Regions from separate parts of the Lysinibacillus sp. fls2-241-R2A-57 genome, predicted to be linked through region 2. Evidence: riboswitches for the same ligand, from Rfam matches in the RefSeq annotation. Region 2 holds a riboswitch; each other region holds the start of a gene.

Region 1 (7,870 bases), on a different contig from region 2:
TCTCAATTAAAAGGTATGCCAAACAACAATCAATAATTGCTTAATTAGCAATTATTAAACTTAAAACCAGTGACCGTAAAAGGCACTGGTTTTAGTTTGTTTAATTTTTTATTTTTTTATCCCCCAAATGATTTAAATGTAGAGATTGTATTTGAAATATCCTCACTTTCGCAAATCGCAGAAATAACAGCTATTCCATCCGCGCCTGCTTTAAATACCGTATGTGCATTCGAGCAATTTATGCCTCCAATTGCAACGATAGGGAGCTCCGGATATCGTATCCGAACTTGCTCTAAAAAATTAGTTCCACTAGGTGGGTTAGCATCGCTTTTAGAGGTGGTTGCGAAAATAGGGCCAATTCCTACATAGTCAGCACCATATTGTAGGGCAGTTTGTAATTCAGCTTGTGAATGAACAGAAACACCTAAAATCATGTTACCAACTTTTTCGCGTACCAGCGACACAGGTAAATCCTTTTGTCCAATATGAACACCATCAGCTCCAAGCTTTACAGCAAGCTCTACATCATCATTGACGATAAACGGAACATTATATTGTTGACAGAGCTTTTGACAGTCTCTTGCAAAACTTTCATACGCTTGTCCAGTGAGAGCATTTGGTCCTTTTTCACGAAATTGAAACATGGTAATTCCGGATTGTAGAGCCTTCTCTAAAACGTTTAGTGGCTCCTGATTTAAAACATTAAGAGTACCCATAATAAAATATAACTGTAAATCGTCACGTTTCATGAATGATCACCTCATAAGAATCCTTAAAGTTTTGATAAGCAAAATGATTTGTTGGACCATGACCATGACCATGACCGAGAGATAAATCATGAGTTATGGCTAATTGAATAAACTTTTTTGCTTCCACAATCGCTTCTTTAATGGGAAGCCCACTTCCAAGAAAAGCAGTTAGTGCAGCGGAGAACGTACAGCCTGTACCATGTGTATTTTTTGTTGCAATACGAGTGGACTGCATGGAAAATGATTGACCATCTTGCAAAAATACATAGTCAATAGCATAATATTTATCGGCTAAATGACCGCCTTTAATAATGACACATTGAACGCCCATTTGTAAGAAGATGTAAGCCACGTCCTGAATATCTGCCAACGTTTTAATTTTTCTTCCAGAAAGTGTTTCAGCTTCAGGTATGTTCGGTGTTACGATTGTTGCTAAAGGAAGTAAATACCTACGTATTGCAACAATTGCTTCTTGCTGTAATAAGCTTTCGCCACCTTTTGCAATCATGACTGGATCGACAATTAGTGGAATATTTACTTCGGCTAAAATATGTGCGATTGATTGAATTATTTCGGAAGAAAATAGCATTCCTGTTTTAATAGCACTAATTGAAAAATCCTCGATTAGTGCTTTAAGTTGTTTTTCAACAAAGCTAACTTCAATTGGTAAGACATCCGATACACCAAGTGTGTTCTGGGCAGTTAAAGCTGTAATAACAGACGTTCCAAACACCTTTAATTCCTGAAATGTTTTTAAATCAGCTTGTATGCCCGCACCGCCACCACTATCTGAACCAGCAATTGTCGTTACAATATGCATCATTCTTCACCATCCTTGGAAAGACGATGTAGTTCATTCAATATTGTTATTTGAAAATCGCCAATGTAATGAGTCGCAGAAGCGGCTTGTTCTGCCACTTTTTTATAAAGCGATAAAGTATCGACCAATTGGTAATATGGTTCATTCCCTGCGGTGTAGGCGGCGCAACAAATAGCACTTAATAAGCAGCCAGTTCCAGTGACTTCTGTCATTTGAGAATTTCCACCTGTAACCCATTGATGCTGTTTGCCATCAGTAATAAAATCCTTTTCACCGGTCACAATAACAATACAATTGTAGAGTTGAGCTATTTGTTTTGCCTCAACTTCTAATGAAATTGAACCAGTACCACTATCTACGCCTTTTTGTTGCCAGTCTACATTGGCAATCGCTGCAAGCTCTCCGATATTACAACGAATTGCTGCAAATTTTATTTCCGCCAATAATTGCTGTACCGTCTGTTTACGGTAAGAAGTTGCACCTGCAGCAACAGGATCTAAAACAACGGGAATGCCCTGAGCATTTGCCTTTTTTCCTGCAAGTAGCATTGATTCTTTCATCTGTTCATTAAGGGTACCGATATTTAACAATAAGCCTGAAGCAATAGCGACCATTTCTTCAACTTCATGACTGTCATCAGCCATGACTGGCGAAGCGCCTATTGCTAATAAGCCATTTGCTTGGAAATTTGCCACAACATAATTGGTAATGCAATGAATCAGTGGATTTTGTTTACGGATATTTTGAATAATCAATTTAAGTCCTCCTCTAATGGATGGACGTAAGCATGCAAAAAAGGCCCTTTTTCGTGCAGAAAAAAACACGTAAAAAGAGCCTTTCATCAATGAATTAGATGTGAATTGCTCCCTACGTCAGTATTAACTAACAGGTTCAAAGGGTCAGGTTTTACCTTCTCAACTCTAAATGAGTCCCCCTGCAATCTTGCTTTTAGTTGACCAAAATGTACCATATTTTTCTTTAGTGTTCAATAGAGAGTTTTTTTGAACTAAGACGTGACTGATGCCATATAGCAGAGCATGATAGTTGTCATGACTTTTTAAAATTGAGTGCCTTTCATTGAAAATGATAAAAATTGAGTTTTATAATGAGCATAGCAAAAGGGGGCATTTGCCATGAAACGACAAGATTTAATCGCACCAGAGTGGTATAACATTTCAGAGGAAATCGAAAAATATGCACAGGATTCTACAAAAAATGCATTGATCGTTTATAACGAAAATGAGGAAATTCAATACATTACATATGCTAGTTTACTTGAAAAGGCGAATCAGGCAGCACATGTATTTACATCTTATGGTTTAACAAAAGATGATGTTATTTTAGTCATGGTACCAAGATCAGTTGAAGCGTATATCGTTTATCTTGCGGCCTTAAAGGCGGGGCTAACGATTATACCAAGCTCAGAGATGTTGAGAACTAAAGATATTGAATATCGAATCAATCATGCTAATGCAAAAGGCGTTGTTGCATTTGAGCCTTATGTTGAACAATTTGATGCTGTTCAAAATTCACAAGGCATACAGAAATTTGTCATTGGCCATGCACATGAATCATGGCAGCCGTTGCTTGAAAAAATGCAAAGCCAACCAACAACCTACATAAGTTCTACACCTACTAGAAGTACTGACATTGCATTTTTAGCCTATACGAGTGGTACAACAGGCAATCCAAAAGCAGCCGTACATACACATAGCTGGGGTTATGCACATTTACGAACAACTGCACCGAATTGGTTAGGTGTTCAAGAAGGTGACATAGTTTGGGCTACAGCAGCTCCAGGCTGGCAAAAATGGATTTGGAGTCCGTTTCTCGCTACATTAGGAAGTGGTGCAACAGCATTTGTCTACAAAGGTCACTTTGATGCGACAACATACCTCACGCTGCTTGAAAAATTCCATATTAATATTCTGTGCTGTACACCAACCGAATATCGATTTATGGCAGCACTTGAAAATTTACAAGATTTCAATTTAAGTGCAATTCGTCAAGCCGTGTCAGCAGGCGAGCCTTTAAATAGTGAAGTGATAAAAGTATTTTCGGAGGTCTTGAATTTACAAGTGCGAGATGGTTATGGACAAACAGAAAATACGTTACTTGTTGGTACAATGGTAGGAATGAAGGCTAGAATTGGCTCAATGGGTAAACCTACTCCGGGAAATACTGTTGAAATTATCGATGATTTTGGAAATCCAGTTGCAATTGGAGAAGTTGGAGATATTGCTGTACACCGTGAAACACCCGCGTTATTTAAAAAATATTTAAATGATCTAGAACGTACAAATTTACAATTTAGAGGCAATTGGTATATTACCGGAGATCGTGCATATAAAGATGAAGATGGTTATTTTTGGTTTGAAGGACGCGGAGATGATATCATTATTTCGTCTGGCTATACGATAGGACCATTTGAAGTAGAAGATGCATTATTGAAGCATTCAGCAGTTAAAGAAACTGCAGTTGTTGCGAGTCCAGATGAGGTTCGTGGAAATATTGTGAAGGCATATATCGTGCTCCATGATGGAGAAATTGGTAATGAAGCACTGATAAAAAAACTACAAAACCATGTGAAGACTTTAACAGCGCCATATAAATATCCTCGCGCGATTGAATTTGTAACGGAGCTACCAAAGACTTCATCAGGCAAAATTCGTCGTGTCGAATTACGTGAGCAAGAAAAAAATCAATAGAGCAGACATTAATCATTTCCTAGGAAATAATGTCGATAAAATCAAAGTTCGCGCTTTTTCTATGAACTTTGATTTTTTTCGTGATATTAGGTAATGTAATATAGGTTAAAACATTTGCATATTGTTGCAAAAAAGTGAAACAAATTAGAATGTCAATCGTATAACGTGAAGAGGAGGCGGAAAGACATGAATGTTAAAAGGTGGGTTGCTTTAATAATTGCAGGTGTCCTATTAGTATTTTCATTGGGGATGAACACCCTATTTGCAATTTTTAAATCAGATTTCTTTAGCAATTTTGATAGCTTAGTAGCTGGAAACAATTTGGAGATAACAGAAGCGGTTAAAGAAGACGGCAATATGGATAAACGTATTGCATACTTAAAGGTTGATGGTACGATTCAAGATATTGGTTCAGGCACAGTATGGCAACCAGTTGCGTATGATCATCAATTTTTCTTAAATCAATTAGATATTATTTTAAATGATAAGTCTGTACAAGGTATTGTCCTAAGTGTTAATTCACCAGGTGGTGGTGTAAAGGAATCAGCAGAAATATATAAAAAGCTCGTGAAAATTAAAGAAGAGCGACAAATTCCAATCTATGTTTCTATGGATTCGATGGCTGCTTCAGGTGGTTATTATATTTCAGCACCAGCAGATAAAATATTTGCACAACGTGATACAATTACAGGTTCGATTGGTGTCATTATGCAATCCATAAATTATCAAAAACTAGCTGAAAAAGTTGGTTTTAAATATGAAACATTTAAATCTGGTGCACATAAGGATATGCTTAGTCCAATGCGTGAAGTGACGCCGGAAGAGCGTGCAATGATGCAAGATATGATTAATGAAACGTATGAGGAATTCGTTGATATTGTTGAAGAAGGACGTAGTATGTCTGAAGCTGAAGTGAAAAAAGTTGCCGATGGTCGAATTCTTAGCGGTACGAAGGCTCTTGAAGCAGGCTTAATTGATGAAATTGGTGATGAGGAAGCAGCAGTTGCGGCACTACGTGAAGACTTTGGCTTAGAGGACGCAGAATTATTTGAGTATTCATATGATGTGGGTGGCTTGCAATCGTATGTTGGTATGAAGATTGGATCCATGTTCGGTCCATCAGCAGAGGAAAAAATGCTGATGAAAATTATGACGGAATATAAAGCACCAAAAATGATGTACTTATATGGCGAATACTAAGGAGGGAGTACAATGACAAACAATGAAATTGTTATGCAAGGTTCACCCTCTATGGGAGATGCCCTCCCAATTGATAAGCCAATTGCGAATAAAAATTATGCGCTAAAAACTGCAGGCTTTTGGGTACGTTTTTGGGCATTTTTATTGGATGGATTGATGATTACAGCAGTAATCGGAATTCTCGTTAACCCAATTTTTTATTTAATGGATTGGTCATTATCTGAAACAGTGTGGTATGCACCGATTTCGATTATATCTGCTATTGTTTATTACAGTTATTTTGTATTAATGACGAAATTTTTTGGGCAAACATTAGGGAAAATGATATTTGGGTTACGTGTTATTTCATTAAAACATGATAAGCTAACTTGGTCAGATGTGTTATTCCGTGATTGGATAGGACGTATCATAAACAACGTTTTTATGCCACTGTATATTCTTGTAGTCATTTTACCAAACAATCAAGGTCTACATGATTTTTTTGCAGATACAGCAGTTGTTCATGAAAAAGTTTATATTGAAAAAGACATCGTGCAACCATCTGTGCCAATCAAAGAGGAAATACCTGAATCTGTATCTCTAGAGAAGAAAACTGAACCTGAAAAGCTAGAGGAAAAAGACGAAGAATAATAGCTAGGGCTGTCTCGTTAAAGTGAGACAGCTCTTTATTTTTGTAGTTCATAATGTGGAGGGATTTCCGTTCCAACTAGGCACTTTCAGTTGGAAAATGGTGCAACTTTGAGCAAATACGGCTGGACAGGTGTGAAAAGATTTTTTCAAAACAATTTTTGATAAGCTGTCTCAGTTGCAATTAATTCCCTTCATTTAGTAATATTATGTACATATGAAGATTAGGAGGCGTTTATATGGCACAAGTAACATTTAAAAATGGTCCAGTAACACTTGTAGGTAATGAAGTAAAGGTTGGAGATCAAGCACCAGATTTCACTGTATTAGCGAATGACCTTTCACCTGTTACATTAAAAGATTCAGAGGGGAAAATTCGTTTATTTAGTGTAGTCCCTTCATTAGATACTGGTGTATGTGATGCACAAACACGTCGTTTTAATGAAGAAGCAGCAAGCTTAGGTGATAATGTAGTTATCTATACAGTATCCGTTGACCTTCCATTTGCTCAAAAACGTTGGTGTGGTGCAGCAGGCATTGATGCTGTTCAAACCGTTTCAGATCACCGTGACCTGTCATTTGGTGAAGCATACGGTGTCTACATCCAAGAATTACGTCTTCTAACACGTGCAGTATTTGTTGTGGATGCAAATGACAAAGTGGCATATGTGGAATATGTTTCTGAGGCAACAAACCATCCAAACTATGAAGCGGCAATTGAAGCTGTAAAAGCACTAGCATAATTGATGGATTTTAGGCTAAGATATTACTAGACAAAGGGGCTGTGACAAGTTTTTGTCACGGCTCTTTTCTGCGTGAAAGGAAGTTATGTATGGAAAATATCGAGAAGTTATTTGGTTTGCTAAATGAACATGCTGAAAAGATAGAAAAAGAGCATAATATTACATTGCTAGAGGGTATTCTAGATGGCTTAGAGGCATGGCTGGATGGGGAAGTTAATTTTTCACAAGATGGTGCGACAAAGGAAGATGTGCGCAAAGCGATTCAAATTGCTGTTTTAAAAGGGATGCGAAAAGGCTCTCAACCAAATCACCAAATGACACCGGATACTCTAGGGTTATTAGTTGGTTATTTTGTGGAGCAAATATTTGCTAATCGACTAGAAACAGAAAAAATTTCTATTTTAGATCCAGCACTAGGTACGGGAAATTTACTACTAACAGTTATGAATTTATTAGATGGAAAAATAGAAGCTACTGGTGTAGAGGTTGATGAGTTACTTATTCGTTTAGCTGCTGCAACTGCTGATTTGACAGAGCAGCCTGTTTCATTATATCGCCAAGATGCATTACAAGATCTGTTAGTAAATCCTGTTGATGCTATTGTTTGTGATTTACCAGTCGGATATTACCCGAATGAAGATGTCGCATTAGATTATGAATTATGCTCTTCAGAAGGGATGAGTTATGCACATCACTTATTTATTGAGCAGTCCATTAACTACACGAAAGATGGTGGCTACTTATTTTTCCTTGCGCCAACCCATCTCTTTGATTCTGAGCAGTCGAAACAACTGCATAAATACATTCAAAAGCATGCTTGGATTCAAGCAATTATTCAATTGCCAGATACAATGTTCGCCAATAAAGCTCTTGAAAAGAGCATTGTCATTTTGCAAAAGCAAGGAGAAGCTTTCAAAGCACCAAAAGAGGTGTTGTTAGCAAAAGTACCAAATATGCAAAATAAACAAGCTCTTGCTATGTTCTTTGAAAAAGTGAAAATGTGGCAAGAAGGTAAATAAGTAG
Region 2 (7,870 bases):
CGCTTCTTTACAGTAAAAGATGCGAAAACTGCTCGTTCCTCAGTAATTTGGGCTACTTGGATTGTAGGTATCTTCTACATTCTAACAATCTTCTTAGGCTTCGGTGCAGCTAAATTCGTTGGTAAAGAAGAGATTATTGCTGCAAACGCTGCAGGTAACATGGCTGCTCCTCTTCTTGCAGAAGCGCTTGGCGGAGACATCCTATTCTCATTCGTATGTGCGGTAGCTTTCGCAACAATCTTAGCGGTAGTAGCTGGTCTTGTACTTTCTGGAGCATCTGCCCTTTCACATGATATTTACGGTCAAATCATTAAAAAAGGGAACGTTACAGAGAAAGAGCAAGTACTTGCAGCTCGAATCGGTTCAATCACAATCGCTATTATTTCAATTCTTTTAGCACTTGGTGCACAAACATTAAACGTAGCGTTCTTAGTATCACTTGCGTTCTGTATTGCAGGTTCAGCTAACCTACCTGTAATCATCTATACAATCTATTGGAAACGCTTTAATACAGCTGGTGCTGTAACGGCAATGTTAACTGGTTTAATCTCTGCATTAGTACTTGTTGCAGTTTCACCAAACATCTGGAATCCAGTTGAAGGAAAAGCAATTTTCGTTGGGAATCCGTTAATTAATTTAACGAATCCAGCTATTATCTCTGTACCACTTGGCTTCCTAGGAGGTTTCATCGGAACATTACTTTCTAAAGAATCAGATGCCAAAAAATATCGTGAAGTGGAAGTTAAAGCAAACACAGGTATTTCTGTACAGGATGTATCTCACTAATAATATGACAACGGCCTCGTAAGTTACATACTTACGAGGTTTTACTTTTTCTTGGCTCATCACCAAGTTTGAGATGGGAGTGGAGGCTGAACGACTCCTTAGGGATCAGCGTACAGACTAGCTCAAACGAAGCAGCTTTTTCAGACGCCCCAAAGAAAGCCGCTTAGTCGGAACGGACATCACCCTCGCTTTGCCTTTTCCTTCCGTTTTCGGTACTATATTTACAAATGACAGTTGGAGGTAAGGTAACATGACACAATCAAAAGCAAAAAAGAAGCGCATGCATGAAAAGCGCACTCAAGGAAAAGACGTAGAAAAAATCGTCAATTCTCCCCTTTCAGCACACATGAGCGTCTAACGAAAACTAAAAAAGAAAGCATCGAACAAAATTTCACAAAGCATAGAAAACCCAACCACTCAGATGATTATTAGTGGTTGGGTTTTGCTTTTAATGAGACATCTAGATGTTTATAAGTACTACGTTCTGGATTGAACTACTCCCACTTCGCTAACTTAGAAGTGGGAGATTCCTAAGAACACCTCCGTAACCGAAAGTTTGGATTAGGATATCCCCGAAGTTCCTGCGGCTAGAAGTCTTATCGCTTCATTTTTAAGAAATTGTCCTGCGTTAATATTTCAAACATGATGTGTTCCACAGGGTGGGCTTTTAGTGATATTACTATTTTTATCAGCGATATTTGATGCTTTATCAGCGATATTGAGGTTTTATCAGCGGTTCTGGCTCTTTTATCAGCGATATTGAGGTTTTATCAGCGGTTCTGGCTCTTTTATCAGCGATATCGAGGTTTTATCAGCGGTTCTGGTACTTTTATCAGCGATATCGAGGTTTTATCAGCGGTCCCAGCTCTTTTATCAGCGATTTTGAGGTTTTATCAGCAATTCCGACTCTTTTATCAGCGATTCTGGTCCTTAAAAAAACACAGCTGCTCTAAAAAAAGCAGCTGTGTTTTTTGTTATAAATTATAAAATATTGTCGTATTTCTTGTGATGATGCGCGCCGCTTCCTGCGTTGTAATCCCCTTGATTGAAGCGATAACCTCCATGGAATGATTCATCATCCATGGAGACGTCCGTTTATTGTCAAAGGGATCTTCAAATGGCCACGGTCCATCGGTTTCTACCATCATCAGCTCAATTGGGTATTTTTTGATAACCTGTTGAATCTCCGTCTCATACGTACAATCAGGCGTTACAGAAATGAAATACCCATTTTGAATCATTCGTTCAATCACTTCCTCATCGCCTTTAAACCAATGGAAATGTGCTTTCTTTACATGATGCTTTTCCAACAAATCACAAGCAATAGCCGCATCCTCATAAACAGCATGTAAAATAATCGGTTTATTTAATTCCTTCGCCAGCAAAATAAACCGTTCTAACAATGCCACATACGGAAGATCATCAATAGCCTTCTCTTGTTTCAAATAATAAGGTAACCCTACCTCACCAATAGCTACCATGTCATAAGCATGTTGGCGTATCCAATCGAATAATGCCTCTTCTTCCATAACACCTAGTAACGCTTGTTCAGGATGAAAACCAAACGCCGCCTTTACCTTTGCAAAGGTTTTCGACAACTTCAACGTTTTTTCACACGATTCAATATTCATGCTAACAGCAATGACATGTTCAGCTTCCTCTAGCAAAGTTGGTACTTCATTCTCCAAATACTGATCTAAATGAATATGCGCATCAATCAACATTCCGTCATCCTTTTCTTCTTTTAAGTAAGTAAATAACTGTTGCTTTAATGCTGTAAATGTTGCGGAATGGCGGATTTCCTCTTGTCGTGGCCTCGCAAAAGGTACAATAATTTCCTTTTTAATCGTAGCTGGTCGTTTCGTTAAGACAATGATGCGATCCGCTAAAAAAAGTGCTTCCTCGATACTATGAGTAACAAATACAATAGATTTACGATATTCCTCCCATATCGATAAAAGCCACGCCTGCATTTCAAGCCTTGTAAACTCATCAAGTGCAGAGAACGGTTCATCTAAGCATAAAATCGGCTTGTCACTGACAATTGCACGGATAAATGATACCCGTTGTTGCATACCACCAGACAGCTCATTTGGATATGCATTTTCAAACGATGCGAGTCCCACTTTGTCTAACCATTCCTTGGCACGTTCAATATTCGGTTTTTGCTGAAGCTCCTCAACGATCGTGATATTTTCTACTATCGTACGCCAAGGCAGTAAACATGGTTGCTGAGGCATATAGCCAATCGTTCCTCTTTTTTGCTGGATATCGGTACCGTTTAATAAGATAGCTCCCTTATCAATAGAAATCACACCACCAATTAATTGAAAGAGTGTGCTTTTTCCACTTCCTGACGGACCAATAATCGCCACAAATTCCCCGTCCTTCACTTCAAAAGATAAATTACGAATGACTGGAAGGGAATCAAAGGATTTATCAATGTTTTGAATGCTGAGCATGTAGGCCCCTCCCCTTCACAACAAGCTTTTCTAATAATCGAATAGCACTGAATAATAGTAAACTTAAAATTACAATGGCAAAAATCGCTACAAACACACGATCTGTTCGAAATGAAGATTGTGCCAATGTCATATAGACACCAATCCCCTTTTTCGCACCTAGCCATTCCGCAATGACCGCTCCCATAACGCTATAGGTTGCCGCGATCTTAATGCCTGAAAAAATCGCTGGATACGCATACGGCCATTCAAGTTTCCAAAAGGTTTGTGCTTTCGTTGCACCGACCATCTCAAAATAATGTTTCAGCTCTGGTGAGGTTTGACGAAAGCCATCCATTGCTGAGATCACAATGGGGAAAAAACATACGAGACAAATAATAATAAGCTTTGGCAATAAACCAAATCCAAACCAAATGATTAATAACGGTGCTAGGACGAGCACAGGGACATTCTGAGACATAATGAGAATAGGATAAAATAGCTCCCGAATAAACGTAAAACGATGTAATAACACGGCAACCGTTAACCCGAACATTATCCCAATGGCAAGACCTAGAAGTGCTAATTGAACAGTTGCAAACGCATGCGGCAAGAACGTTTCATACGATTGAAAGCCTTCTTTCAAGATGGCACTTGGTGCAGGCAATAGCCAATGTGGAACATCTGCAAAACGGACAATTAGTTCCCATATGAATAAGAGGAAGGCGATAAAAATTATCGTCCTTCCTTGTTTGATTACCGACTTCATCACTGGTATTTCTCCGTTAATGTACCCATTGTAATACCTGATGGTTGATATAAAATTTTCACTTGAGTAATGACATTAATAGCACCAAGCTCTATCATCTTATCATTCATTTTTTCGATGATTTGTAATAAAGTCGATAGCTCACCCTCCATTGTCGTTTCTAATGGATGAACTTCATATTTCACCCCTGATGCGTCTATAACGGCAATCGCTGCATCGACAAATGGAATAACATCTTCATATTTTTCAGTTTTCGGGATAATTTGTACACTAATTAATGAGTTTGCCATGTTATTTTGTCTCCTTTTTCGGTAAAAAGTCATTTGTAAATGCTTGTTCTGCGTTAAATTCGCCCTCTAAAACTTTGTTGTCGGCCATCCATTTTGCGTAGTTCTCCCAGACAGTTAGCTTTTGCTCGCCCCATTGCGCCGCATCGTCTTGATACTTATCTGCTAGCCATTCCTGACTTTTATGCACAAGGTCTTTATCTAAGTCAGGTACCTCTTTTAATAAAATATCAGCCGCCTCACTCGGATGACTTATCGCATATTCATAGCCCTTTGCTGCAGCAGCGACAAACGCTTTGACTGTATCTGGATCATCCTTAATCATTTTTTCATTTGTAGCAAGTACAGGTGTGTAATAATCTAACTGATCACTATAATCTGTTAAATAAAGCATGTTCAATTTTTCACCACGAAGTTCTGCTTCAATCCCTGTCCATGCATAATAAATCCAGGCAAAATCAATATCTTTTTTCATCATTGTGAAGAAATCCAAATCACCTGCATTGACAATATCTAACTTATTAATATCCGCATTTTCTGTTTGCATAAGTGATTGTAGGACAGCCTTTTCAAGTGGTGCACCCCAGCCACCATATGTTTTACCTTCAAAATCCTTCGGTGACGTAATCCCTTTAGATGCAGTGGATGCAAAGCCAGAAGTATTATGTTGAATAATCGCTGCAATCGATACTAAAGGTACATCCTGCACACGTGCCTGTGTAATCCCTTCTTGGTAGCTTACGCCAAACTGAGCCTTACCAGACGCCACTAGTTGATCTGCACCCGTTTCGCCAGGTAATAAAATTTCAACATCTAAGCCCTGTTCTTTAAAGTAGCCAAGTTTTTCCGCTACATATAAACCTGTATGATTTGTATTCGGTGTCCAATCTAGCACGACCGATACCTTTTTTAATGCATTCGCATCGTTTTTATCCTTTGTCTCCTCTTTTTTGCTACAACCCACTAATGTTAAAAGTGTAGCCATCAGAATCAATAACCATTTTTTCATGTTTAATCCTCCCAGTAAGTAATGTGAAAGTGTTCATGAATGAATGTTTCCACCAGAAGAAAGCGTATTCACAATTAGTATGTACCCAAGGCTTGCACATACAACAAAAACATAAAAAAAACGCCCAGGATTCCTCCCAGACGTTTTACAATCAGTATCAAAAACTTTCTTTTTTTTGAATAGATGTTCCCTACGCTGGTACGAGCCAAATCAGGTTCAAAGGGTCAGCGTCTATCGGACACAATCTCAGCTGGCAACTACCAGCCCCCCTACATTCTTTCCATATGAACTTTTCGTGATTATTATACCCATATCTATCTGTAAATGACAAGGGTCTCTTTCATGTTAAAGCATTATATTGTCATATCATTTCAAAAAGCAATGTCAAACATAGCCCTTATTCCAAAATAAACTTTATAGTTAAGTGTATACATTTATGATCACTCATTCGTTGTATAAGAGTAAGGAGGATCAGCAATGAAAAAAGAAAATGAACTAACCTCCTATCTAATCCATTTAGGAGAGGAAGTGTTCAATCTATTACTAGCGAAAGGAGCCAAAAAAGAAGATGCAGAAGATATTATTCAAACCACCTATTACAAAATATACATGCTATTAGATAGCCTAACAGAAAACAATATACGTCCTTGGTTTTTTAGGGTATCGCTCAATCAATATATTGACTTAAAAAGGAAAAAGGAGCAGAAAAACATTTACATCACCGAGGAAATATACTCTAAGCTCCAACACACCGATTATAATTTTGAGACGTTGCTAAATAAGGATGAGATTTTCTATTTGTTAAAAGACATTAAAAAAGAATATAAAGAAATATTCTTTTTAAAGTATTACTATGATTTGTCATATGAAGAAATTGCTATTTTGTTGGATATTCAAGTAGATAGCGTCAAGCAAAAATTATATCGTGCACGTAAATGTATTCACTCAAAAATAGGAGGTAAACTTTGATGGAAACTTCGTTAAATAACGCTTTAAAAAAGGCTAAACGAAAACAGTTACTAAAAATTATCATCACTTCAATTGTTGTCATATTAATTCTCTTACCTGTTTTTTATAAAACTGGTTCCTTTTTTGCAGCGAAAAGTTCTCAAAGACTTAAAGAACAGCTTTTTTTACATAATGACATTGCAGAACCTAATATTCAAATCGACTCTCAAGTCACGGTGAGTAATTCATCAATGTTTGGTGGAAATATCATTACAAACCGTTCTAAGAATATTAATGGTTATATGGTTCCATGGAGCACACTTACTAGTTCATTCGGTTGGTTCCGAGGCAATGTTGATAATAACGAGTTAGTACCAGGATTTTATTGGTCTGATTCAGAGTACTATGAATACGATAAACAGACAAAGACTAAATCTGCGACATTTTATCATCCATCTATTCAAAAATACTTTGACGATGTACCAAACGAACTAAGCGAAATTTCGCAAATGGAGAATCACGTTGCAGAAGTTGCCGTTTCTTTCAATAAACCTTATACATTAAATGAAATACAAGAAAAAATTCCTAGCAATTTAAACATCGTATGGTTGTATATGGCATCACCAATTGTTGATGAAAGTACAGGACCTGCTGGTTTAGAGGTTTATGGCTTTGATCCGGCAGATTCACCGAAAAAATCCTACGATGGCTTTATTGATTCACTTAAAACATATGATGCTAATGAAAATAACGAAACAATTCAGGAGTTTTTAAATTCAAATAAAAATAAACGGTTTGATGAAGTGAAAATTTTAGGGGTAATGCTCACTGGCAAAGCAAATAATTTTAAAGCCTTAGAGAATCAAGATTTTATCCGTGGTGCCTCAGTAGGAGCCACTGCACAAATCGTTCCTTATATTAAACCTGAAAAATAACGTGATTAGAAATCAAAACCTTAAAAAGCGCGAGAAATCAATTTTAAAATGTTGATTTCTCGCGCTTCTCTAATGTGAAATTTTTAAATTTTGCTTTAATTTAAATCAGCCTCTTTTTTATAAATGAGAAAAGTAATTAAATAGTATCCGCTTATTTATATTCCTCCAGATTTTAGGTCAACGCAAAAAGATAGCACCTTTTTTCAGGGTTTGACTGGTGAGTTTTTTACCTTTATCAGCGAGTGTCGAAGGTTTATCAGCGATTGTTGGAGGTTTATCAGCGATTGTTGGAAGTTTATCAGCGATTTCGCTACTTTATCAGCGAGTGTTGGAGGTTTATCAGCGATTTCGCCACTTTATCAGCGATTGTTGGAGGTTTATCAGCGATTTCGCCACTTTATCAGCGATTGCCCTATTTTATTCAGCGATTCACCAAAAATTAGACATTGATTTCTCACGCTTTTCTGATATGAAATTTATTAATTTTGTTTTAAAAATATACTAATGCCAAGTCTCTTTAACTAGAAGAATATCAATCATGATGATTCTATCTTACGAAGCAAAATATCTCATCGACTCATTCCCAACCTTTAACATCTTTTCTACGTAAATTGAAAGCACAAATGCAATTATTCAGTAATGATACATAAAAAAAACCCAGCTCTCAAAAAGAGCATGGGCTAGAAAATTACTTT
Region 3 (7,870 bases), on a different contig from region 2:
TTCGCCTTTACTTCTGATTCAACAGGAAAATGGACAGGAGACTGGGCAAGATGGCAGAATTGGGGCACATTTTGGCAAACGCTTATTTCGCAAATGCTACCAAGCTATAACGATGTTGCTTATGATGTACGTCTAGAGTCAGACGGATCATTTGTCATCACTGACCCAACAAATGAAGCGGCATTTTTAGATATCGTTGCTGTCAATGAGGCGGGCGAAGAACTTGAAACACAGCTGGAAACAATTTCAGCATCACAAGTTCGAGCAGTCGTACAAGCAGAACCGGGACTAATCTTCTTCCGCATTGCCGATGAAAAACAGACGATTTACCAGGCAGGCTTAAGTGTACCTTACAGTGCTGAGTATGAATTACGTCCAGTGAATGATCAGCTAGTGAAAGAGCTAACAAAGCAAACAGGCGGCTCCGTTTTGAAAGAGCCGAACGAAGTATTCCGCGAATTTACTAATGAAGGTGCGGAACGCCAAAATATTGCAACATGGCTTTTATTAGCAGGTATGCTACTGTTCTTCACCGATATTACCATTCGACGCTTTGGTTGGGGCTTCCTAACAAGGCCGAAGAAAAAAGAACAACTTGTTGAGGAAAAACCAATACAAGCAGAGGACACAAATGTTGCCCAGCTATTAAAGGGCATGAAAAAAAGGCCTTAGAAATTTAAAACGATGGTTCATTGCTTTATAGCATGAGCTATCGTTTTTTTGTCATTGGGCCATTATCAAGAGTTGGGGATGATATTTGTTAGGAGTGGAGACTGGGGGATTCTTTGGGGTTTATGTGATTTGACCATCTGACCAATGGAGCGTATGCGAAACGGCAATCCACCCCACGCTATTATGATGGGCTAATTTCAGATCGCTACTTTCTCGAAATTAGAGATTTTTTTGTGGTAAGCAAAATTTACCTTGTAAATAATATACACAAATGTAATAATAGATGAAAGTAATAAAATATTACTATCATTTTAAAGTACTATATATTTGGGGGATCAAACATGACCAATATAATGAATTCTTTTGGTTTTCTAAGTTTTAAACTAGCAGAGGCTTTAGAAGAAAATCTCGAGAAATATATTAGCGAAAAATTTCAAATGAAATCCAGAGAAGTCGGGATCATGATGGCTGTAAAAGAAAAAAAACTTAGCCAAATTCAAATAGGGCAGATTTTAAAGTTGGATAAAAATAGTGTCCGCTTTTTTATCGATAGTCTAGAAGAAAGAAAATATGTTTACAGGGAGAAAAATCAAGAAAATAGAAGAGAGAATTTAATATGCCTTACGGAACAGGGTGAAAATTTGGCAGAAGAATTGTTGAAGACCCTTGCGATTTCTGAGAATGAAGTTTTAAATGTACTTTCATTAGAAGAAAAAGAGCAATTGAAAGGCATATTGACAAAAGTATATGAAAATCGTGCACAGGAAAAGTAAAATCATTAACGATGATGCCAAAATAAAAGGAGATGAAAGCTATGTCTCAATATCCTACGATTGAAAGAGACCCTAAATATTGGATTGGCGTGGTATCTCTCAATCATGTTCAAAAAGGGGTTGAGGGAGGATTCGGCCAGTTATGCCACGGTAAAGAAAGACCTTTGAAACGAATGCAAAAAGGAGATTGGATCATTTATTATTCTCCTAAAAAAAGTCTAGATGGTAACGAGCCTGTAAGAGCATTTACCGCAATTGGAAGAATAAAAGACGAGCGAATATACGAGTTCCAAATGGCAGAAAATTTTATTCCTTTTAGAAGAGATATAGACTTTTATAAAGAGGCAAAGGCTGTACCGATAAAAAGGATCTTAGATTATTTAGAATTTGTAGAAGATAAATCGAAATATGGTTATAAATTCAGATTTGGTCATTTTGAAATAAGCAAAAAAGACTTTTTACTAATTGCTCATGAAATGGGATTACCGTTGAAGTATGGATGAATTTAGTTGGATAAAAAACGTTACTTTCTTAATGAATTGCCATTAAGAAGTAACGTTTTTATATTGCAACCAATCATTATTTAAGCAGAGTGTTAAGGTTAGTTACAAATACTGTTTTACGCAAATTGCTAGCAATGACAATGCCTAAGACAGCACCAATAGTACTTGAAGTTAAAAAGGCTGGCATGAAAAATAAAGCAGCAACGGATGTCCCCATTAATAAGTGTGCGTAAGGTACTGCAATGAGTGAGGCAATAATACCTGTCCCGAATATTTCACCGACACCTGCTAGCCACTGCTTGCCGCTGTATTTATAGGCTAGAGCTGCACATAAAGCACCAATGACACTGCCGGGTATAGCTAATAATGAGCCTGTGCCTGTTAAAATACGAATAATTGCTGTGACAAAGGCGACCATAACAGTAGGCACTGGTCCAAGAATGATAGCGCCAATAACATTAATGGCATGCTGTACAGGGTAGGCACGTGCAATTCCCGTTGGTATTGAGACAAAGCTAGAACCTGCTACGGCAATAGCTACTAGTAAGGCCATGATTGTTAATTTTCGAATTGACATAATTTCCACTCCTTTAAAATATGAATTTAATCGTTAATAACGGTAAATTTGGTGTTCCGCCGGTAAACTAGGGAGTTCCGCCGCTAAAACAGAGAAAAGCGCCGGTAAATCAGAGAAATCCGCCGCTAAAACAGAGAAATCCGCCGCTAAAAGGGTGAGAAGCGCCGGTAAACTAGTGAGATCCGCCGCTAAAACAGAGAAAAGCGCCGGTAAATCAGAGAATTCCGCCGCTAAAAGGGTGAGAAGCGCCGGTAAACTAGTGAATTCCGCCGGTAAAGCAGAGAAAAGCGCCGGTAAATCAGTGAGATCCGCCGCTAAAACAGAGAAAAGCGCCGGTAAACCAGAGAAATCCGCCGCTAAAACAGTAAAAAGCGCCGGTAAATCAGAGAAATCCGCCGCTAAAAGGGTGAGAAGCGCCGGTAAATCAGAGAATTCCGCCACTAAAACTGTGAAAAGCGCCGGTAAAGCAGTGAAATCCGCCGCTAAAACAGAGAAAAGCGCCGGTAAACAAAAAAATTCCACCGCTACAGCGTAAAAAACCCGACAACAATATAAAACCTAAAAAGGCCGCTCCCTAAAAACATAGGAAGCGGCCTTGCATTTACATAGTAAAAAGCAAGTGTCGCCACTTCCCTCCGCTAGTGTGAACTAGATCAGGTTCAAAGGGTCCGTATATGACAATATACGTCTCAGCCTTTTAAAGACTCCCCTAGTGGTAATAATGGGTTTAACTCTTTAATTTTCTAATAATAATGTAGTAAAGACAGCCTGTTTTCCTTGATATACAAGGAGTTTTAACAGGAGAAATTAATCATAGTTACTTAACATTTTAGCACACTTGAAAGAATGGAGCTAGAACTCCTACATACTCAAGGGATGGTCTAAAAGTGTCACGCTCAAAAAATAGAGAGACATCTTTCAAGTGAAGAACTGAGTTGAAGCGCAATCAAAAGTTCAGTATGTACGGAGCTTACAGAGTACGACGACCAACTTATGAAGAGATTTGTAGGGGTTTTATCATGTGATGAATAATCTGTCGCCTTTTTATGTATTAAGTCTCTCCGTTTCGTGTGCATTATCACTATACAGTATTGTTGGAGGAAATGTGTAGATATATAATGAGATATGCACCGCGATACTAACTAAAGGAAAACCAAAACCATGAATACTAAACAAACCAATACGAATCGTTTAAAATTCATGCCTTTTCAGATGACGAGGGATATTTTAAGGGTGTGGAAGTATGCGTACCGTCCTTTTCTTTTATTTGAATTGGTATACAAACTGCTAACGATAAGTGTATTTATCCCGTTATTATCCATAATTTTTAACAAATTACTGGCTGTTGGGGGCTTCCAAGCGGCCGCCAATCATGACCTTCTGCGCTTCTTGTTCAGCAAATATGGCCTACTTAGTGTACTGGTAATGGTGCCAATTGCCATAATGCTCATTTACACAGAGTTTACTGTGCTCTTCTATATTGCCTATTATGGGATTCAAGAGAAGCGCGCACGAATCCGCCCCGTATTGTTCAAGGCAATCTCTAGCTTACCAGGTTTATGGCGCGTCGGAGTTTTTGGACTTGCTCTCTATTTATTGCTCCTGTTCCCGCTACTTGATGTCAACATCAGCGGAACACTATTGCCGAATATGACGGTTCCGAACTTTATTACGGGCGAGCTGATGAAGACAACCTTCGGAACGATCGTTCTTGTTATCGTTGGACTGCTTATCCTGGCATTGAACTTAATCTGTATCTATGCTCTGCCGATTATGGTATTGGAAGGCAAGTATCAATTCTGGAACGCCGTTCGCGAGAGCAAGCAATTGTTCTGGCGTAGTAAGTGGTCATTAGTTAGAGCTGTGTTTGAATGGGCATTAATCTTCCTGTTGCTGTTCATTCTACTTATCTGTCTAATCAGCCTAATCGTGTTTCTCCTTCCTAGTGGAGATGGCGATTCCAGATTAATGATTACTATTGGCATCACGCTGAGCTTTGGTTTGTATATCGCGACACCGATTATGACTCCAATGTTCATTACTATTATCACCCTGCTATATGTACGCTATCAAGGCCATGACCGTGTGAATATTGATACCGATGGAGTCGATGCTTCTGTCTGGAAAGGACGCGATATGCAGCGTTCGCTCATGCGACGTTATCGTGCAGCGCTGACTGCGTTCGGAATGCTCATTCTTATTGTTATAGGCTGGGGAGCAACCACCCTGTTGACTGATTGGGGGGAAGCCAATGAGGAGTTTATCATTATGGCTCATCGGGGCGACATTACTTCAGGCATAGAGAATACAATGGGTGCCTTCGAAGGCGCTATTCGGACAGGTGCCGATTATATCGAGCTCGATATTCTACAGACGAAAGATGGCAAGCTTGCGGTCATCCATGATGAGAATTTGAAACGACTGTCCGGCAGAGATGTGAATGTTTTTGATCTTTCCCTCGCCCAGCTTCAACAAATATCGCTGCAAGTAGGCAAGTTCCAAGATAATGTGCCATCTCTTGATGAGGTGTTGGAGCGTACGAAAGGTAAAATCAAACTTAATGTGGAGCTCAAAACACATGGACATGAGAAGGACTTTGTCCCTGTCTTAGTCGATACGATTCGTAGACATAAGGCAGAACAACAGGTCATTTTCCAGAGCTTAGATTATGAGCTCGTAAAGGAAGTAAAGAAGGCTGCACCGGATTTAACAGTCGGGTATGTCATATTCGCTACATTCACTTCGCTCAATCAGTTCGAAGCAGATTTCTTCGTCGTCGAAGAGTCTTTTGCCAGTCCTCGATTGATTAGTTCAGCGAAAATGATCGGTAAGCCGATTTATGTTTGGACTGTGAATGATGTGAACAGCGTTGAACACTTCTATACGTTAGGTGTGGATGGCATCATAACGGACATTGTCAGTGACGCAAAGGAGACCGTTCAAATGCTACATAAAGAATAGAGTCGGAAATGAAAATATCATCTGCTCCTTTTTGAATAAAGCACGAACACCCGGTATTTAGCGCGAGGCCTAAATACCGGGTGTTTTGCGTTATCTATAGTTGTACATCATGACCCTCAGCCTGCAACTTTTGCTATTTCTTGTGTATATAAATCCCAATGACCGAAAGATGTTATCATACGTATTTGTTGCAAGACTATCATATCCACACTCTACACGATAGAATGTTCCGGTAGATGACATTTGATAAAGTTGGTAAATTCTTAAAAAACCTTTCTCATACGGCAAATGAATATAATTTTCCCATATATATTGTTCAACGAGTTATTTAATGGTTGGGGTCATACTACCAAAAATAGTCAATGAATTTTCAACCTATTCTGTATCAGGATGCAAAAGGTGTGGTGCTTTTTTCATTGTCCAAATAAGGGCAAGGAAGAAGCAAGCCATTAAAATAATAGACCCGAAAATATAAGGGCTGTTCATATTCCAATCAAATAATATACCTGCTAAAGCTGGACCAATCATATTACCAAGACTCATATATGCATTGTTCAGACCAGCTGCAAAGCCTTGCTCATTCTCAGCAAGCTTCGAAATCAATGTGTTGACAGCTGGGCGAATCAATGTCGTAGCAGTAGAGAAGATTGTCGCTACAACTAAAATAAGTGCAAAGCCAGACACAAATAATATTAAGAAAATCGATACGGATGCAATAAATAAATTAACTAACACTACTTTCATTTCGCCGAAGCGCTTAAAGAGTGGCGTAATCACAAACATTTGGACAACAACACCAAATGCTCCACCAACAACTAAGATAATAGCGATATCTGTAGGTGTGTAATTAAATTTGTCTGTAACAAATAATGATAATGTTGTTTGGAAGTTAGCAATCCCAAATGAGAATACCATCATAATAATGAGCATTACAAAGTAAGGCATATGTACTGAACGTACCATTTGCTTCGCAAGGTTGTCTTGCTTCTTTGCTTTTTGCGCTTTATTTGGTTTTGTAGCAGGTAATAAAAAGAACGATAAAATAGCTGCTAAGATAGCTGCACATCCAGCAGTATAGAATGGGAAGTGTAAACTAACTTTTGATAGGAATCCACCAATGCCTGGTCCAATCATAAAACCAAAAGACATTGCTGCCCCAAGCATACCCATCCCTTTACCTCGTTCTTCATAAGTTGTAATGTCTGCCACAAAAGCCATGATAGGAGGTGCAACAAACGCAGATCCAAGGCCACCTAAAAAGCGTGCCAAGAAGAGCATCCACACATCAGTAGAAAGCCCGAAACCAATTTGTGCAAGTCCTGTAACGATAAGACCGAAAATAATAAGATTTTTTCGACCATATTGATCCGAAAGATTCCCAGCAATTGGAGAAAATACGAATTGCGCTAAGGCGAAAGTTGCAATCAACATTCCAAGGATTTGTCCTGCAGCACCAAATAGTTTTAAATACTCAGGCATGACAGGAATAATAATTCCAATACTCCCCATTGCTATAAACATATTAAACATTAAAATATACAAAGCCGCCTTATTAGACTTCTGCTGGGTCATCGAATACCCCCTTCTTTATTCAAATATATTACAGTCTACCATAAGGCTTGTACCATTGCTATTGACTAGAAGTCTGAAATAAAAGATTCGCTGGTAAAGTTATGGGGACTCTTATTGTTAAAATAAATACTGCCCCTAAGTAGTACCTCTAACTAAACCGTAACTAAACGAAAAAAGCTGTTCTCAACGTTAGCAACGTGAGAACAGCCGAGGTTATCGAATACTCATTTTAAATTCTAAAAACAGCTCATTGTATTTGCCTAAATAATCAGGGCCTAGGTTTTTATAAACTTCTAATTTTTTGCGCTGTTCTTCAGTGGGATAGAAGCGCTCATCAGATACAACTGCCTTATCCATTAATTTCATTGCTGCAATATTTGGAGTAGAGTACCCTACGAAATCAGCATTTTTAGCACCTGATTCTGCTTTCAGCATAAAATTAATGAAGGCATGGGCACCATCTATATTTTTTGAAGTTTTCGGAATGACCATACTATCAAACCATAAGTTCGAGCCTTCCTTTGGTACAGCAAAGTCTAGCTCCTCATTTTCTGATAACATGTCAGCTGCTTGCCCAGACCAAGTGAGTGCCACAGCTGCTTCATTATTAATCATCAGCGGCGTAATTTCATCCCCGAGAATAGCTTTGACATTTGGTGCCAATGTAATTAGTTTATCAGTAGCTTCACGTAGCTCATGGTCATTTAAAGAGTTCAGTGAGTAGCCAAGATTGTTTAAGCCCATACCGATTACCTCACGTGCCCCGTCCACTAAAAAGACTTTACGTTTTAATGAAGGGTCCCATAAGTCCT

What was found. Region 2 has a riboswitch for thiamine pyrophosphate ahead of QRN68_RS03245 (ABC transporter substrate-binding protein). Riboswitches for the same ligand answer to the same signal wherever they lie in the genome.
Region 1: linked by a shared signal. The riboswitch ahead of thiM (hydroxyethylthiazole kinase) and the one ahead of QRN68_RS03245 (ABC transporter substrate-binding protein) in region 2 are both predicted to bind thiamine pyrophosphate.
Region 3: linked by a shared signal. The riboswitch ahead of QRN68_RS13730 (hypothetical protein) and the one ahead of QRN68_RS03245 (ABC transporter substrate-binding protein) in region 2 are both predicted to bind thiamine pyrophosphate.

Annotation. Positions count from the first base shown of each region.
Region 1 covers NZ_JARVRU010000021.1:39,562-47,431, forward strand. Annotated here, with positions in the region: gene QRN68_RS04105 (alpha/beta-type small acid-soluble spore protein) at 1-36, shown strand, start outside; gene thiE (thiamine phosphate synthase) at 117-749, opposite strand; gene thiD (bifunctional hydroxymethylpyrimidine kinase/phosphomethylpyrimidine kinase) at 739-1,569, opposite strand; gene thiM (hydroxyethylthiazole kinase) at 1,569-2,324, opposite strand; TPP riboswitch at 2,417-2,515, opposite strand; gene mbcS (acyl-CoA synthetase MbcS) at 2,703-4,277, shown strand; gene sppA (signal peptide peptidase SppA) at 4,464-5,477, shown strand; gene QRN68_RS04135 (RDD family protein) at 5,490-6,107, shown strand; gene tpx (thiol peroxidase) at 6,344-6,847, shown strand; gene QRN68_RS04145 (class I SAM-dependent methyltransferase) at 6,937-7,866, shown strand.
Region 2 covers NZ_JARVRU010000016.1:57,527-65,396, forward strand. Annotated here, with positions in the region: gene QRN68_RS03220 (solute symporter family protein) at 1-786, shown strand, start outside; gene QRN68_RS27035 (TatD family hydrolase) at 1,761-2,510, opposite strand; partial or broken gene QRN68_RS27040 (ABC transporter ATP-binding protein) at 2,511-3,248, opposite strand; gene QRN68_RS03235 (ABC transporter permease) at 3,226-3,996, opposite strand; gene QRN68_RS03240 (thiamine-binding protein) at 3,996-4,286, opposite strand; gene QRN68_RS03245 (ABC transporter substrate-binding protein) at 4,288-5,292, opposite strand; TPP riboswitch at 5,463-5,573, opposite strand; gene QRN68_RS03250 (RNA polymerase sigma factor) at 5,770-6,261, shown strand; gene QRN68_RS03255 (sigma factor regulator N-terminal domain-containing protein) at 6,261-7,175, shown strand; gene QRN68_RS03260 (hypothetical protein) at 7,393-7,680, shown strand; gene parC (DNA topoisomerase IV subunit A) at 7,870-7,870, opposite strand, start outside.
Region 3 covers NZ_JARVRU010000080.1:11,432-19,301, forward strand. Annotated here, with positions in the region: gene QRN68_RS13710 (VWA domain-containing protein) at 1-672, shown strand, start outside; gene QRN68_RS13715 (MarR family winged helix-turn-helix transcriptional regulator) at 1,014-1,445, shown strand; gene QRN68_RS13720 (EVE domain-containing protein) at 1,487-1,948, shown strand; gene thiW (energy coupling factor transporter S component ThiW) at 2,025-2,525, opposite strand; gene QRN68_RS13730 (hypothetical protein) at 2,559-3,047, opposite strand; TPP riboswitch at 3,139-3,246, opposite strand; gene QRN68_RS13735 (glycerophosphodiester phosphodiesterase) at 3,687-5,486, shown strand; gene QRN68_RS13740 (MFS transporter) at 5,862-7,058, opposite strand; gene QRN68_RS13745 (ABC transporter substrate-binding protein) at 7,272-7,870, opposite strand, start outside.